One region of the Burkholderia crassaminum genome, then DNA from elsewhere that is predicted to be linked to it. Evidence: predicted binding sites of a transcription regulator. Region 1 holds the regulator's gene; each other region holds the start of a gene.
The links. The regulator HrcA, encoded in region 1, represses chaperone genes, less so after heat shock. The targets are predictions, from matches to a motif close to TTAGCACTCNNNNNNNNNGAGTGCTAA.
Positions count from the first base shown of each region.

Region 2: a site for HrcA is predicted at 2,020-2,046, ahead of groES (co-chaperone GroES). Genes of this name have one in related genera too.
Region 3: a site for HrcA is predicted at 1,539-1,565, ahead of ACPTTF_RS04300 (co-chaperone GroES). Genes of this name have one in related genera too.
Region 4: a site for HrcA is predicted at 1,827-1,853, ahead of rpoH (RNA polymerase sigma factor RpoH). Genes of this name have one in related genera too.

Region 1 is NZ_OZ183799.1:785,143-788,242, forward strand. Features, by position in the region: gene recN (DNA repair protein RecN) at 1-316, opposite strand, end outside; gene ACPTTF_RS03590 (NAD kinase) at 336-1,238, opposite strand; gene hrcA (heat-inducible transcriptional repressor HrcA) at 1,370-2,392, shown strand; gene hemH (ferrochelatase) at 2,540-3,100, shown strand, end outside.
Region 2 is NZ_OZ183800.1:2,933,120-2,936,219, reverse strand. Features, by position in the region: gene groL (chaperonin GroEL) at 44-1,684, opposite strand; gene groES (co-chaperone GroES) at 1,697-1,987, opposite strand; gene ACPTTF_RS30170 (lipase family protein) at 2,130-3,100, opposite strand, start outside.
Region 3 is NZ_OZ183799.1:949,921-953,020, reverse strand. Features, by position in the region: gene groL (chaperonin GroEL) at 1-1,125, opposite strand, end outside; gene ACPTTF_RS04300 (co-chaperone GroES) at 1,172-1,465, opposite strand; gene ACPTTF_RS04295 (response regulator transcription factor) at 2,451-3,100, opposite strand, start outside.
Region 4 is NZ_OZ183799.1:3,292,472-3,295,571, forward strand. Features, by position in the region: gene leuA (2-isopropylmalate synthase) at 1-414, shown strand, start outside; gene ACPTTF_RS15290 (nuclear transport factor 2 family protein) at 558-941, opposite strand; gene ACPTTF_RS15295 (acyloxyacyl hydrolase) at 987-1,556, opposite strand; gene rpoH (RNA polymerase sigma factor RpoH) at 1,916-2,851, shown strand.

The sequences.
Region 1 (3,100 bases):
TGATGAACGCGCGCGACCGGCCGTTCGCATCGATCACGCGGCGCAGCATCACGGTGTCCTCGGTGTCGAACGCGTGTTCGTCGAGCCAGCGCGCGACACGGTCGTGCGGCGTGAATTCGGCGGTGATGTCGGCGCGGCCGCAGCCGGTGCGCACGACGCTCGCGTCGGAACGTTCGCCGAGGGCGAGGGCGAGGGCGTCGATCAGGATCGATTTCCCGGCGCCGGTTTCGCCGGAAAAGACGGAAAAGCCGCTGTCGAATTCGAGATCGAGCGCGGCGACGATGACGAAGTCGCGGATCGAGAGGTGGCGGAGCATGGTGTCGGGCGGAGTGGCGTCAGGACGCCTTGTCGTCTTCGTTCGAGGCGTGTTCGTTCCAGTGCAGCTTCTTGCGCAGCGTCGAGAAATAGCTGTAGCCGACCGGGTGCAGGAACGGCACCGTGTGCTTCGAGCGGCGCACCTCGATCGTGTCGTTCAGCTCGAGTGCGGTGAACGACTGCATGTCGAAATTCACGTTGACGTCGCGCCCGCCGACGATCTGGATCGCGATTTTCGAATCGTCGGGCAGCACGATCGGCCGGTTCGACAGCGCGTGCGGCGCGATCGGCACGAGCACGATACCCTGCAGCTGCGGATGGAGGATCGGGCCGGCCGACGACAGCGCGTAGGCGGTCGAGCCGGTCGGCGTGGCGACGATCAGGCCGTCCGAACGCTGGTTGTACATGTACCGGCCGTCGACCGATGCGCGCAGCTCGACCATCCCGGAGAAGCCGCTGCGGTTCACGACGACGTCGTTGAACGCGAGCGCGTGGTAGATCGGTTCGCCGTCGCGCATGATCCGGGCCTCGAGCAGCGAGCGCTCCTCGCGCTCGAACTTGCCCGACAGGATCACCGGGACGAGCGCCTGCATGTCGGCCGCCGCGATATCGGTGATGAAGCCGAGCCGCCCGTGGTTGATCCCGATCAGCGGTGTCTTGTACGGCGCGAGCTGACGGCCGATGCCGAGCATTGTCCCGTCGCCGCCCAGCACGACCGCCACGTCGGCGCGCGCCCCGATTTCGGCCGGTGTCAGCGCCGGGTAGCCGGTGATGCCGATCTCGCGCGCGGTCTCGGCTTCGAAGACGACCTCGAAGCCCCGCTTGGCGATGCAGGCGGCCAGCGTGGCGAGCGGCTCGACGATGTTGGGCGTGTTGCTCCGGCCGACGAGCGCGACAGTGTTGAACTGATTACCGGTTTTCATGCCGGCATTACACCATAGCTCGTTGACGAAAAGAACCGGCTGTGCGCTGGCGGGGCCGGATCGGGCCGGCCCGCGCATCGGTGGCCGACGCCACTCGCCGCGGTCGCGCGGTTGCGCTAAAATTTTCCACCATGCTAGATCCTCGCGCACGAACCCTCCTGAAAACCCTGATCGAACGGTATATCGCCGACGGTCAGCCAGTCGGATCGCGCACGTTGTCCCGTTACTCCGGGCTCGAGCTGAGCCCGGCGACGATCCGCAACGTGATGTCCGACCTGGAGGAGCTCGGCCTCGTGTCGAGCCCGCACACGTCGGCCGGCCGCGTGCCGACGCCGCGCGGCTACCGGCTGTTCGTCGACACGATGCTGACGGTCGAGACGCCGATCGACGCCGAGGCCGTCGCGCGGCAGGTGCAGAACACGCTGCAGGCCGGCGAGCCGCAGCAGCGGGTCGTGGCGGCCGCCGCGAGCGTGCTGTCGAACCTGTCGCAGTTCGCGGGCGTCGTGCTGACGCCGCGCCGCAGCCACGTGTTCAAGCAGATCGAGTTCATGCGCCTGTCGGACAAGCGCATCCTGCTGATCATCGTCACGCCCGAGGGCGACGTGCAGAACCGGATGCTCGCGACGCCGCGCGATTACTCGCCGTCGCAACTGACCGAGGCGTCCAACTACATCAACGCGCATTTCGCCGGCCTGTCGTTCGACGAGGTGCGCCGCCGCCTGCGCGACGAGATCGACCAGTTGCGCGGCGACATGACCGCGCTGATGCATCTGGCGGTGACGGCCAGCACCGAGGTGCCTGACACCGAGGACACCGTGCTGATTTCCGGCGAGCGCAACCTGCTCGAGGTGGCGGATCTCTCGTCCGACATGGCCCGGCTGCGCAAGCTGTTCGACGTATTCGACCAAAAGACGGGCCTCCTGCAACTGCTCGACGTGTCGAGCCACGCCCAGGGCGTGCAGATCTTCATCGGCGGAGAATCGACGCTCGTGCCGATCGAGGAAATGAGCGTGGTTACCGCGCCTTACGAGGTGAACGGGCAGATCGTCGGCACGCTCGGCGTGATCGGCCCGACACGCATGGCGTACAACCGCGTGATACCGATCGTCGACATCACCGCGCGCCTGCTGTCGCTCACGCTGAGCCAGCAGTAGCCCGCAATCGCCAGCCCGATCCCGCCCCGTCATCGTGCCGCGGCACCGCGTGAGCCGACAGTCGGCCGAACGGCCAGCCGACCGGCGCGAGGCGGCCCGCTATAATTGAGAGCCGTCCGGTCCCGTGCCCCGAGCACGTTCTTGCCCATGCGTTTCGATCTTGAGCCGCCTTCGACCACCGCGGCCGCCCATCGCATCGGCGTGCTGCTGATCAATCTCGGCACGCCCGACGCGCCCACGCCGCGCGCCGTGCGGCGCTATTTGGCCGAATTCCTGTCGGATCCGCGGGTCGTCGAGATTCCACAGGCCGTCTGGCAGGTGCTGCTGCGCACGCTGATCCTGCCGCTGCGCGGCCGCGCGTCCGCGAAAAAATACGCGGCCGTCTGGATGCCCGAGGGCTCGCCGCTGCGCGTGCACACCGAGCGCCAGACCGACAGCGTGCGGTACCTGCTCGCGTCGAACGGTTATCAAGTGCAGGTCGACTACGCGATGCGCTACGGCAGTCCGAACATTGCGCACGCGCTCGCGCAGTTCAAGCGCGCCGGCGTCGAGCGCGTGCTGCTGATGCCGATGTATCCGCAATACTCGGCGTCGACCACGGCCACCGCATTCGACGCTGCATTCGACGCGCTCGCGCGCATGCGCAACCAGCCGGAAGTGCGCACGGTGCGGCACTACGCCGACCATCCGGCCTATATCCACGCGCTG
Region 2 (3,100 bases), on a different replicon from region 1:
CGCCCGCCGCGCATGCCGGCGAACCGGCACACGCGACACGCCGTCAGAAATCGAACCCGGGCCCACCCGCGCCCGGGCCGCCCGGCGCTGCCGCCGGTGCCGCATCCTTCGGCGCTTCGAACACGGTGGCATCGGTCGTCAGCAGCAGCCCCGCGACCGACGCCGCGTTCTGCAGTGCCGTGCGCGTGACCTTGGTCGGGTCGAGCACGCCCGACTCGACGAGGTCGCCGTATTCGCCCGTCTGCGCGTTGTACCCGAAGTTGCCCGAGCCTTCGGCCACCTTCGCGACGACGACGCTCGCTTCCTCGCCTGCGTTCGCGACGATCTGGCGCAGCGGTTCCTCGAGCGCGCGCAGCACGATCTTGATGCCCGCGTTCTGGTCGGCGTTCACGCCCTGCAGTTCGCGGATCGCCTGCCGCACGCGGATCAGCGCGACACCGCCGCCCGGCACGATGCCTTCCTCGACGGCCGCGCGCGTGGCGTGCAGCGCGTCGTCGACGCGGTCCTTCTTTTCCTTCACTTCGATCTCGGTGGCACCGCCGACCTTGATGACCGCCACACCGCCCGCGAGCTTCGCGACGCGTTCCTGCAGTTTCTCGCGGTCGTAGTCCGACGTCGCTTCCTCGATCTGCACGCGGATCTGCTTCACGCGCGCCTCGATGTTCTTCGCATCGCCCGCGCCGTCGATCACGGTCGTGTTTTCCTTGCCGACCTCGATGCGCTTCGCCTGGCCGAGTTCAGCCAGCGTCGCCTTTTCGAGCGTCAGGCCCGTTTCCTCGGCGATCACCTGCCCGCCGGTCAGGATCGCGATGTCTTCGAGCAGTGCCTTGCGGCGGTCGCCGAAGCCCGGCGCCTTCACGGCCACCGTCTTCAGGATCCCGCGGATGTTGTTGACGACCAGCGTCGCGAGCGCTTCGCCTTCGACATCTTCCGCGATGATCAGCAGCGGCCGGCCCGATTTCGCGACCTGTTCGAGCACCGGCAGCAGGTCGCGGATGTTCGAGATCTTCTTGTCGTGCAGCAGGATGTACGGGCTTTCGATCTCGGCGATCTGCTTGTCGGGATTGTTGATGAAGTACGGCGACAGGTAGCCGCGATCGAACTGCAGCCCCTCGACGACATCGAGCTCGTCCGCGAGCGACTTGCCGTCCTCGACGGTAATCACGCCTTCCTTGCCGACGCGGTCGATCGCTTCCGCGATGCGCTGGCCGATCGACTCCTCGCCGTTTGCGGAGATCGTCGCGACCTGCGCGATTTCCTTGCTCGTGGTGGTCGGCCGGCTGATCTTCTTCAGCTCTTCGACGGCCGCGGCGACGGCCTTGTCGATGCCGCGCTTCAGGTCGAGCGGATTGAGCCCGGCCGCGACGTACTTCTGGCCTTCGCGGACGATCGCCTGCGCGAGCACGGTGGCCGTCGTGGTACCGTCGCCGGCCGCATCGCTGGTGCGCGACGCGACTTCCTTCACGAGCTGCGCGCCGATGTTCTGCAGCTTGTCGGCGAGTTCGATTTCCTTCGCGACCGACACACCGTCCTTCGTGACGACCGGTGCGCCGAAGCTGCGTTCGAGCACGACGTTGCGGCCCTTCGGCCCGAGCGTGACCTTCACTGCGTTCGCGAGAATGTTCACGCCTTCCGTCAGCTTCGCACGTGCGACGTCGCTGAAAATGATTTCCTTCGCTGCCATGATTGCGCTCCGTTATTGATTGACGACTGCGACGATGTCTTCCTCGCGCAGCACGAGAAACTCGTTGCCGTCCACCTTGACGGCCTGGCCCGCGTACTTGCCGAACAGCACGCGCTCGCCGACCTGCAGGTCGAGCACGATGCGCTGGCCGTCCGCATCCTTGCGGCCGGGGCCGACGGCGATCACTTCACCCTGGTCGGGCTTTTCCGCGGCGCTGTCGGGGATCACGATGCCCGACGCGGTGGTGGTTTCCTGGTCGAGTCGCTTCACGATCACGCGGTCGTGCAAGGGGCGTAGGCTCATTTGTTCGTCCTGTGCTGATCTGTCGAAATTGGCTGGCACTCTTTGGAAGAGAGTGCTGACGAGTATAAAAATGCGCGGCGGCGCGATCCAATAACGGATTCGGAAATGCATTCGCGCCGTCGTGCAAAGCGCGTGGCGCCCGCTACTGCGACACAGCCTGCTGCGCGGCGGGCGTGCAGACCGGGCGGATCGTCTCGCCGGCGAGCACGCGCTTCACGAACGGGATCGAATCGGCGAGCGACGCGTTCACGGTGCCGTTGTGTTCGCGGCCCGCGTACAGGTGCGCTTCGACCGTCGTGCCGGCCGCGCATGCATCCTTCGCGAGCGCGAGTTCGAGCGGCGCGAGCCCGTCGTCCGCGCCCGCGCCGATGAAGACGGGCGTGGCGATCTTCAGCGTCGGGTACGTCAGGTACGCGTCCCACCACGCCTTCAGCCGTGCATCGCCGCCGGGCTTCACGGTGTTCGCGTGCGTGAGGTGCGCGAGCGCGGCATCGTCCTCGAGCGACGCGAGGCAACTGGTGCGCGCCTGTTCGAGGATCGGCAGCGCCTGGTCGGTCAGCACTTCGTCCGCACGCAGCGACGGGTCGATCTGCTGCGCGGACAGCACCGAGTAAAACTGGTACGCGAGCGTCGGGTCGACGCGCTCGGGATCGCGCCGGTACGCACTGTCGAACTTCGGCAGCGACGCGAGCGTGGCGGGCGATGCGTTGTAGATCGTTCCGGTGGCAACGGTCGCGCGGATCGCGAGTTCGGGCGCATAGGCGCTCGCGTAGCCGGCCGCCGCGAACACGGCCGAGCCGCCTTGCGACTGGCCGACGAGCACAACCTCGTTCGCGAGGCCCGGCACGCCGCCGAGCACCGCGCGCACGCTGTCGAGCAGCGTGTAGCTGTTCGAGCGGTTGTTGAGCTGCGGATTCGGGCCCGGCGTGCCGAGCCCCTGATAATCGGTCGCGACGACCGCGAACCCCTGCTGAAGCCATGCGTTCAGGTAGCGCACGTCGCGATACGAGCGGCCAAACCACGACGGCGCGCAGATATCGGCCATCCCGAACGTGCCGTGCGCCCACGCGACGATCGGCCAGCCGCCGGCGGGTGGCGTGCCGCGCGGCACGA
Region 3 (3,100 bases), 160 kb from region 1:
GCCGCCGGCCAGCTTGGCCACGCGCTCTTGCAGCTTTTCACGGTCGTAGTCCGACGTCGCTTCTTCGATTTGCGCGCGCACTTGCTTCACGCGTGCTTCGATGTTCACGGCTTCGCCTGCGCCGTCGATGATCGTCGTGTTTTCCTTGCCCACTTCGATGCGCTTCGCCTGGCCCAGTTCTGCCAGCGTTGCCTTCTCGAGCGTCAGGCCGGTTTCTTCCGCGACGACTTGACCGCCGGTCAGGATCGCGATGTCTTCCAGCATCGCCTTGCGACGATCGCCGAAGCCCGGTGCCTTGACCGCGACGGTCTTCAGGATGCCACGGATGTTGTTGACGACCAGCGTCGCGAGCGCTTCGCCTTCGACGTCTTCAGCGATGATCAGCAGCGGACGGCCAGCCTTTGCGACTTGCTCGAGTACCGGCAGCAGGTCACGGATGTTCGACACCTTCTTGTCGTGCAGCAGCACGAACGGGTTGTCGAGGACGGCGACTTGCTTGTCCGGGTTGTTGATGAAGTACGGCGACAGGTAGCCGCGGTCGAATTGCATGCCTTCGACGACGTCGAGTTCGTCAGCCAGCGACTTGCCGTCTTCGACGGTGATCACGCCTTCCTTGCCGACCTTGTCCATCGCTTCAGCGATGCGATCGCCGATCGACGAATCGCTGTTCGCCGAGATCGAGCCGACCTGTGCGATTTCCTTGTTCGTCGTGCACGGCTTGCTGATCTTCTTCAGCTCTTCGACAGCCGCTGCGACTGCCTTGTCGATGCCGCGCTTCAGGTCCATCGGGTTCATGCCCGATGCGACGTACTTCATGCCTTCGCGAACGATCGATTGCGCGAGGACGGTTGCCGTCGTCGTGCCGTCGCCTGCGTTGTCGCTGGTCTTGGAAGCAACTTCCTTGACCATTTGCGCGCCCATGTTCTGGAGCTTGTCCTTCAGCTCGATTTCCTTCGCGACCGACACACCGTCCTTGGTGACCGTCGGGCCGCCGAAGCTGCGCTCGAGCACCACGTTGCGGCCCTTCGGACCCAGCGTGACCTTGACTGCGTTGGCGAGAATGTTCACGCCTTCGACCATCTTCGAACGGGCGGAATCGCCGAATACGACGTCTTTAGCTGCCATCTTCTAACTCCTTGAATTCTTGGGAATATGTACCGTCGAGGAACGCTTAGTTAGCGTTGACCACGGCCATGATGTCTTCTTCGCGCATGACCAGCAGTTCCTGGCCGTCGACCTTCACGGTCTGGCCTGCGTACTTGCCGAACAGGACGCGATCGCCGACCTTCACGTCGAGCGCGATCGGTGCACCCTTGTCGTCACGCTTGCCCGGGCCAACCGCGAGGATCTCGCCTTGATCCGGCTTTTCAGCAGCGGCTTCGGGGATCACGATGCCCGAGGCGGTCTTGGTTTCCTGATCCAGGCGCTTGACGATCACGCGATCGTGCAAAGGACGAAGGTTCATATTCACTCCTCTCTTGACTGAGATTGAAGAACGCTTAGGGAATCTGCCCGGCAAATCGCCCGGCAGAGAATTGTTAGCACTCTCGTGCAGCGAGTGCTAATTATATGGACGGGTTTTGACAAATTCAAGAAGGGGCGCCGGAGGAATTTTCGGGGCGGCGAGGGGCGCCCGGCGCTGAGCTTCGATCGCTTGAAATTGAACGTGACGCGACGCGGAAGAGGCAGGATGCGCGAAAATATATCACGCAAAAACAATGACTTAGAAAAAACACGTGCGCCGGCGGCGGTATTCAGGAGGATACCGAGAGTCGCCTGTTCGGTCCGTCGCCGTGGCTATGCAGCACCGGCCGCGACACCTCGGGGATTCCCGTACATCCCCAGCGAGCCCTGTCAGAACAAATGGGGCGCAAGCGTGTGACGACGATCAAGGCGCGGAAGCTCGTCACGACGCCCTCGACGGAGGATTGGAGCAGTTTGTCGTCTTGTCACGCCGCAATCGACGGTTGACGGGCAGCCTTGTACTGCCCCATCGACCACACGTAGTCGGAAGGACGAGTGTCACCTCCCGAGCGACGTCGGCCGGTCAACCATGAGAAAGCCCCCCAAAAACCACCTGTAGGCAAGATGGTCAAAATGCGCTGCCGTGCGAGAGCCGTGCACCGGACCGGGTCGTGACATCGGGCACCTCCAACCGATCGCGCTCCGATTCGAACGTCCCGCGCCGACGCACGTCGCCCCCCTTTCATTTCGCCGAGCTTGCTGCGTCCACGATCAAACTTCTGCCCCGCAACATCGGGGCGCTCGCACCGATCCTTCGCCAGCCCGCCCCGAATCTTGGCGCCGTGCAAGATCCGAACGATCCGGTCGTCGACAGATCAACCATCAAGTTCGTCTTGTCGCAGGGTCAAGTCACGAGGATGTCGCTCGTCAAATCGTCACAAGGAGCCTCTCGAATCACTTTCACTCCCCCCCATTAGCCGGACGAATCACGCGGCATTTTTGAAGCAACTCGGAAGCGGCTCCTGCAGTTCAGCCATCGCACCCCGTGCGACCTGCCCAGGGGCCATGAAATTCCCCGCCATCGAGAAATCGTCGACCATATCGAGCCGATAACCGTGCGTATACACCGCGCTCAATTGAAAGCCGTTTTCCGGACGAAGCGCCAATTTCTGACGAAGTCGATAGATATGCGTGTCAAGGCTCCGCGACGTGCCATCCAGTGCCCGCCCCCATGCCAGCGTCGACAAGAAATCTCGGGAAACCACGCTTCCGAGATTATTGAACAGGCAATTCGCCAAGGAAAATTCCTTCGCAGTCAAATCAATGTTTTTACCGTGCAGGGTTATCGTGCGCATCAGCGGATTCACAACATACGCCCCAACCTCGACTCTATTATCGGCCTTTTTATTGCGACCATTTCGACGCAGCAGCGCATTGATTCGAGCTACCAACTCGATCTCACGAAATGGCTTACCTATGTACTCATCGGCCCCGGCATCCAGCGCAGCGGCAATATCCGCCTCAAGTGTTCTCGCCGCCAGAAATAACACGACGGGCGCGTCCCCAAGATTAGCTCGAATCCAGTGCAACAAATTCAGACCACTGGCATCCGGGATTCGCCAGTCAAGCACCACGA
Region 4 (3,100 bases), 2.5 Mb from region 1:
ACGCTTGCCGACGCGTCCGGCGAGGAAGTGACGGGCGACGCGATCTGCGCGCTGTTCGCGCGCGAATTCTTCGACACCGACGGGCCGGCCGCGCGTCACGGCAACGGCGCGCGCTGGCAGAACCGCGAGATCGCGGCGGCGCCCACGGCGGACACGGCGCCAGACGATGTCGTGCGACGTTTGGCCGCGGCATTCGCGGCGGCCGCCGGCGCCGCGATCGACGTCGCGTCGTGCGAACACGCGCGCACGACTGACGGACGGATCGCGGTATCGGTGGGCTGCCGGGTCGGCGATGCGCCGCTGCGGCACGGTGTCGGCGTGCACGCCGATGCGGCGGGCGCCGCGCTCGATGCGCTCGTCAGCGCGATCAACCGCTCGGCCTGGCACTGCGCGGATCGCCGCGCGGCGGCCTGACGGCCAGTTTCCGATTCAGGGTTCAAACGTCAGCGAGCGAGGCGTGACCGCCCGTGCGCCGCGCGATCCGCGCTGCACGAGGCGACAAAAAGCGGCCCAGAAGGCCGCTTCGGTCGAGACATGAAAAGGAGCGCCACAAGTGCTCATGTCTCGGTTGCGCACCGCGTCGCCTGCCACGCGAACAGGCTCCAGCGGCCCTGTTGGTGGGTATGGACGGAGGTATACGCAATCGGAAAGACCAGGCCGCCGTTGTTCGTTTCCATCTCGATCAACGCGCGCCCGGTGACGACGCAGGTTTCATCGCCGACGGGCAGCACGTCCTGCGACTGGATTTCGATCTGGCGATAGCGGCGGCGGCCGGCGACGATGGCGTCGATGAACTGCTGCTTGGTTTCGCGTTTGCCGTTGGTGTGCACGAAGAACACCTTGTCCGACAAAAGCGCGTCGAGCGCCTCGCCGTCCCCGTCCACCATCGCCCGGAACCGATCGCGCTCGAGCGCGCGGATCGCATCGACCACCTTCGTCATCGCCTGACTCCTCGGCAACGCGCACGCCGTGCGCGGGCGTGCGGATCAGAAGTTGTACTGCACGTAGAACTGGTGGAAATTTATACCAGGATTCGGCTCTTTGATACCCGCGTTAGACACATGTTCAAAACGGTAGCCGACCTGATACTGTTGCCGTTGGCCGAACTGCACGCCTACCCCGGCAGTCGGCGCGAACTGGAACGCGGTCCCCATCGAGAAACGATCCGAGATCGTCGGATGCGTCAGCAGCCGGACGCCGCCGCCGGCCTCGATGAACGGGCGGATCTCCCCGGCGCTCTTGATGAAACGGAACATCGGCGTCACGCCGAATTCGCCGATGCTGCTGTGGACGTTGCCGCCTGTGTGCCAGTAGCCGGCGTGCCCTTCCACAACGAACGCGAAGTGCCAGCCGCCAATTTCCCACCAGTTCCAGCCCGGATCCCACACCACGCCGAGATCGCCCTTGTCGACCCCGTGGCGATCCGAAAAACCGCCGCCCGCCTGAATCCCCCATCGATCCGCGCATGCCGCACCCGATCCGCCCAGAAGGGACGCCGCCAGCATCGCGTGCAGCGCAAGCCGGCTGCGGGGCCGGCGATTCTTCTTATTGTTCATCTGACACTCCAACTTTGTGGGTTGAATGGAGCCTGCCGCTTCGGCCGGCTCGAGCGAACTGAATGGTATGGTAAAGGACTTTTCGGATCGGCATCACAAAGCGAAATGACTTCCTTCCAAAACGACAAAAATTAAAATCGTCTACTGATTACCATCAGAAACAACGGCTTACGGAACTTCGCTTTGCCTCCGTTGTCGCAGATTAGACTATCGACTCGACTAACTCGATAGAAAAACGGGAACTCCGATGCCCACGCTTGCTCTAAGGAATTAGCACTCGGCTTGCGGGAGTGCTAAGATGGCCCACGGAATTTCATTCGAGACCGGGGGTTTGTCCCTGATTCCAAAGGAGTTTTTTAGTGAGCAACGCCCTGACCCTCCCGAACACCCTGAGCCCGACGCCGGCCAAGGCCGAATCGGCAGGCTCGCTGGCGCTCGCAGCCCAATCGATGTTGCCGGGCCAGCTTGGCAACATCGACGCGTATATCCAGGCCGTGAATCGCATTCCGCTGCTGACGGCCGAAGAGGAACGCCAGTACGCAACCGAATTCCGTGAAGGCAACAATCTCGACTCGGCACGCCGCCTCGTGCTGTCGCACCTGCGGCTCGTCGTGTCGATCGCGCGCAACTATCTCGGCTACGGCCTGCCGCACGGCGACCTGATCCAGGAAGGCAACATCGGCCTGATGAAGGCCGTGAAGCGCTTCGATCCGGCCCAGAACGTGCGTCTCGTGTCGTACGCGATCCACTGGATCAAGGCCGAGATTCACGAGTACATCCTGCGCAACTGGCGCACGGTGAAGGTCGCGACGACGAAGGCGCAGCGCAAGCTGTTCTTCAACCTGCGCAGCCACAAGAAGGGCCTGCAGGCGATGACGCCCGAGGAAATCGACGGCCTCGCGAAGGAACTCAACGTCAAGCGCGAAGACGTGACCGAAATGGAAACGCGCCTGTCGGGCGGCGATATCGCGCTCGAAGGGCAGGTCGAAGACGGCGAGGAGTCGTACGCGCCGATCGCCTACCTGGCCGACTCGCACAACGAACCGACCGCCGTGCTCGCCGCGCGTCAGCGCGACACACTGCAGACGGACGGCATCGCGCAGGCACTCGACGCGCTCGACGCGCGCAGCCGCCGCATCATCGAGGCGCGCTGGCTGCACGTCGACGACGACGGCTCGGGCGGCTCGACGCTGCACGATCTCGCCGCCGAGTTCGGCGTGTCGGCGGAACGCATCCGCCAGATCGAAGCGAGCGCGATGAAAAAGATGCGCACTGCCCTCGCCGAATACGCATAAATCCCGGCGATTTAGAGCGCCTCATCGAAAACCGCTGCCCGACCGGCAGCGGTTTTTTTTCGTCCGTCTTTTCCGCTGATTTTCATTCGCTTCGCCGCTACTTTCCTCACTCGTTTCTGCGCCGATTAATTGACCTGATTCGTCAGGAAATAGGCAGTTTGCGGGCCCCTTCCGCATAACCTTGATCTGCCTCAAGTTTCGGCCCGTGTTTCGCGACGGTCTGCCGCAGCGCAACACTCGGCATCGGAA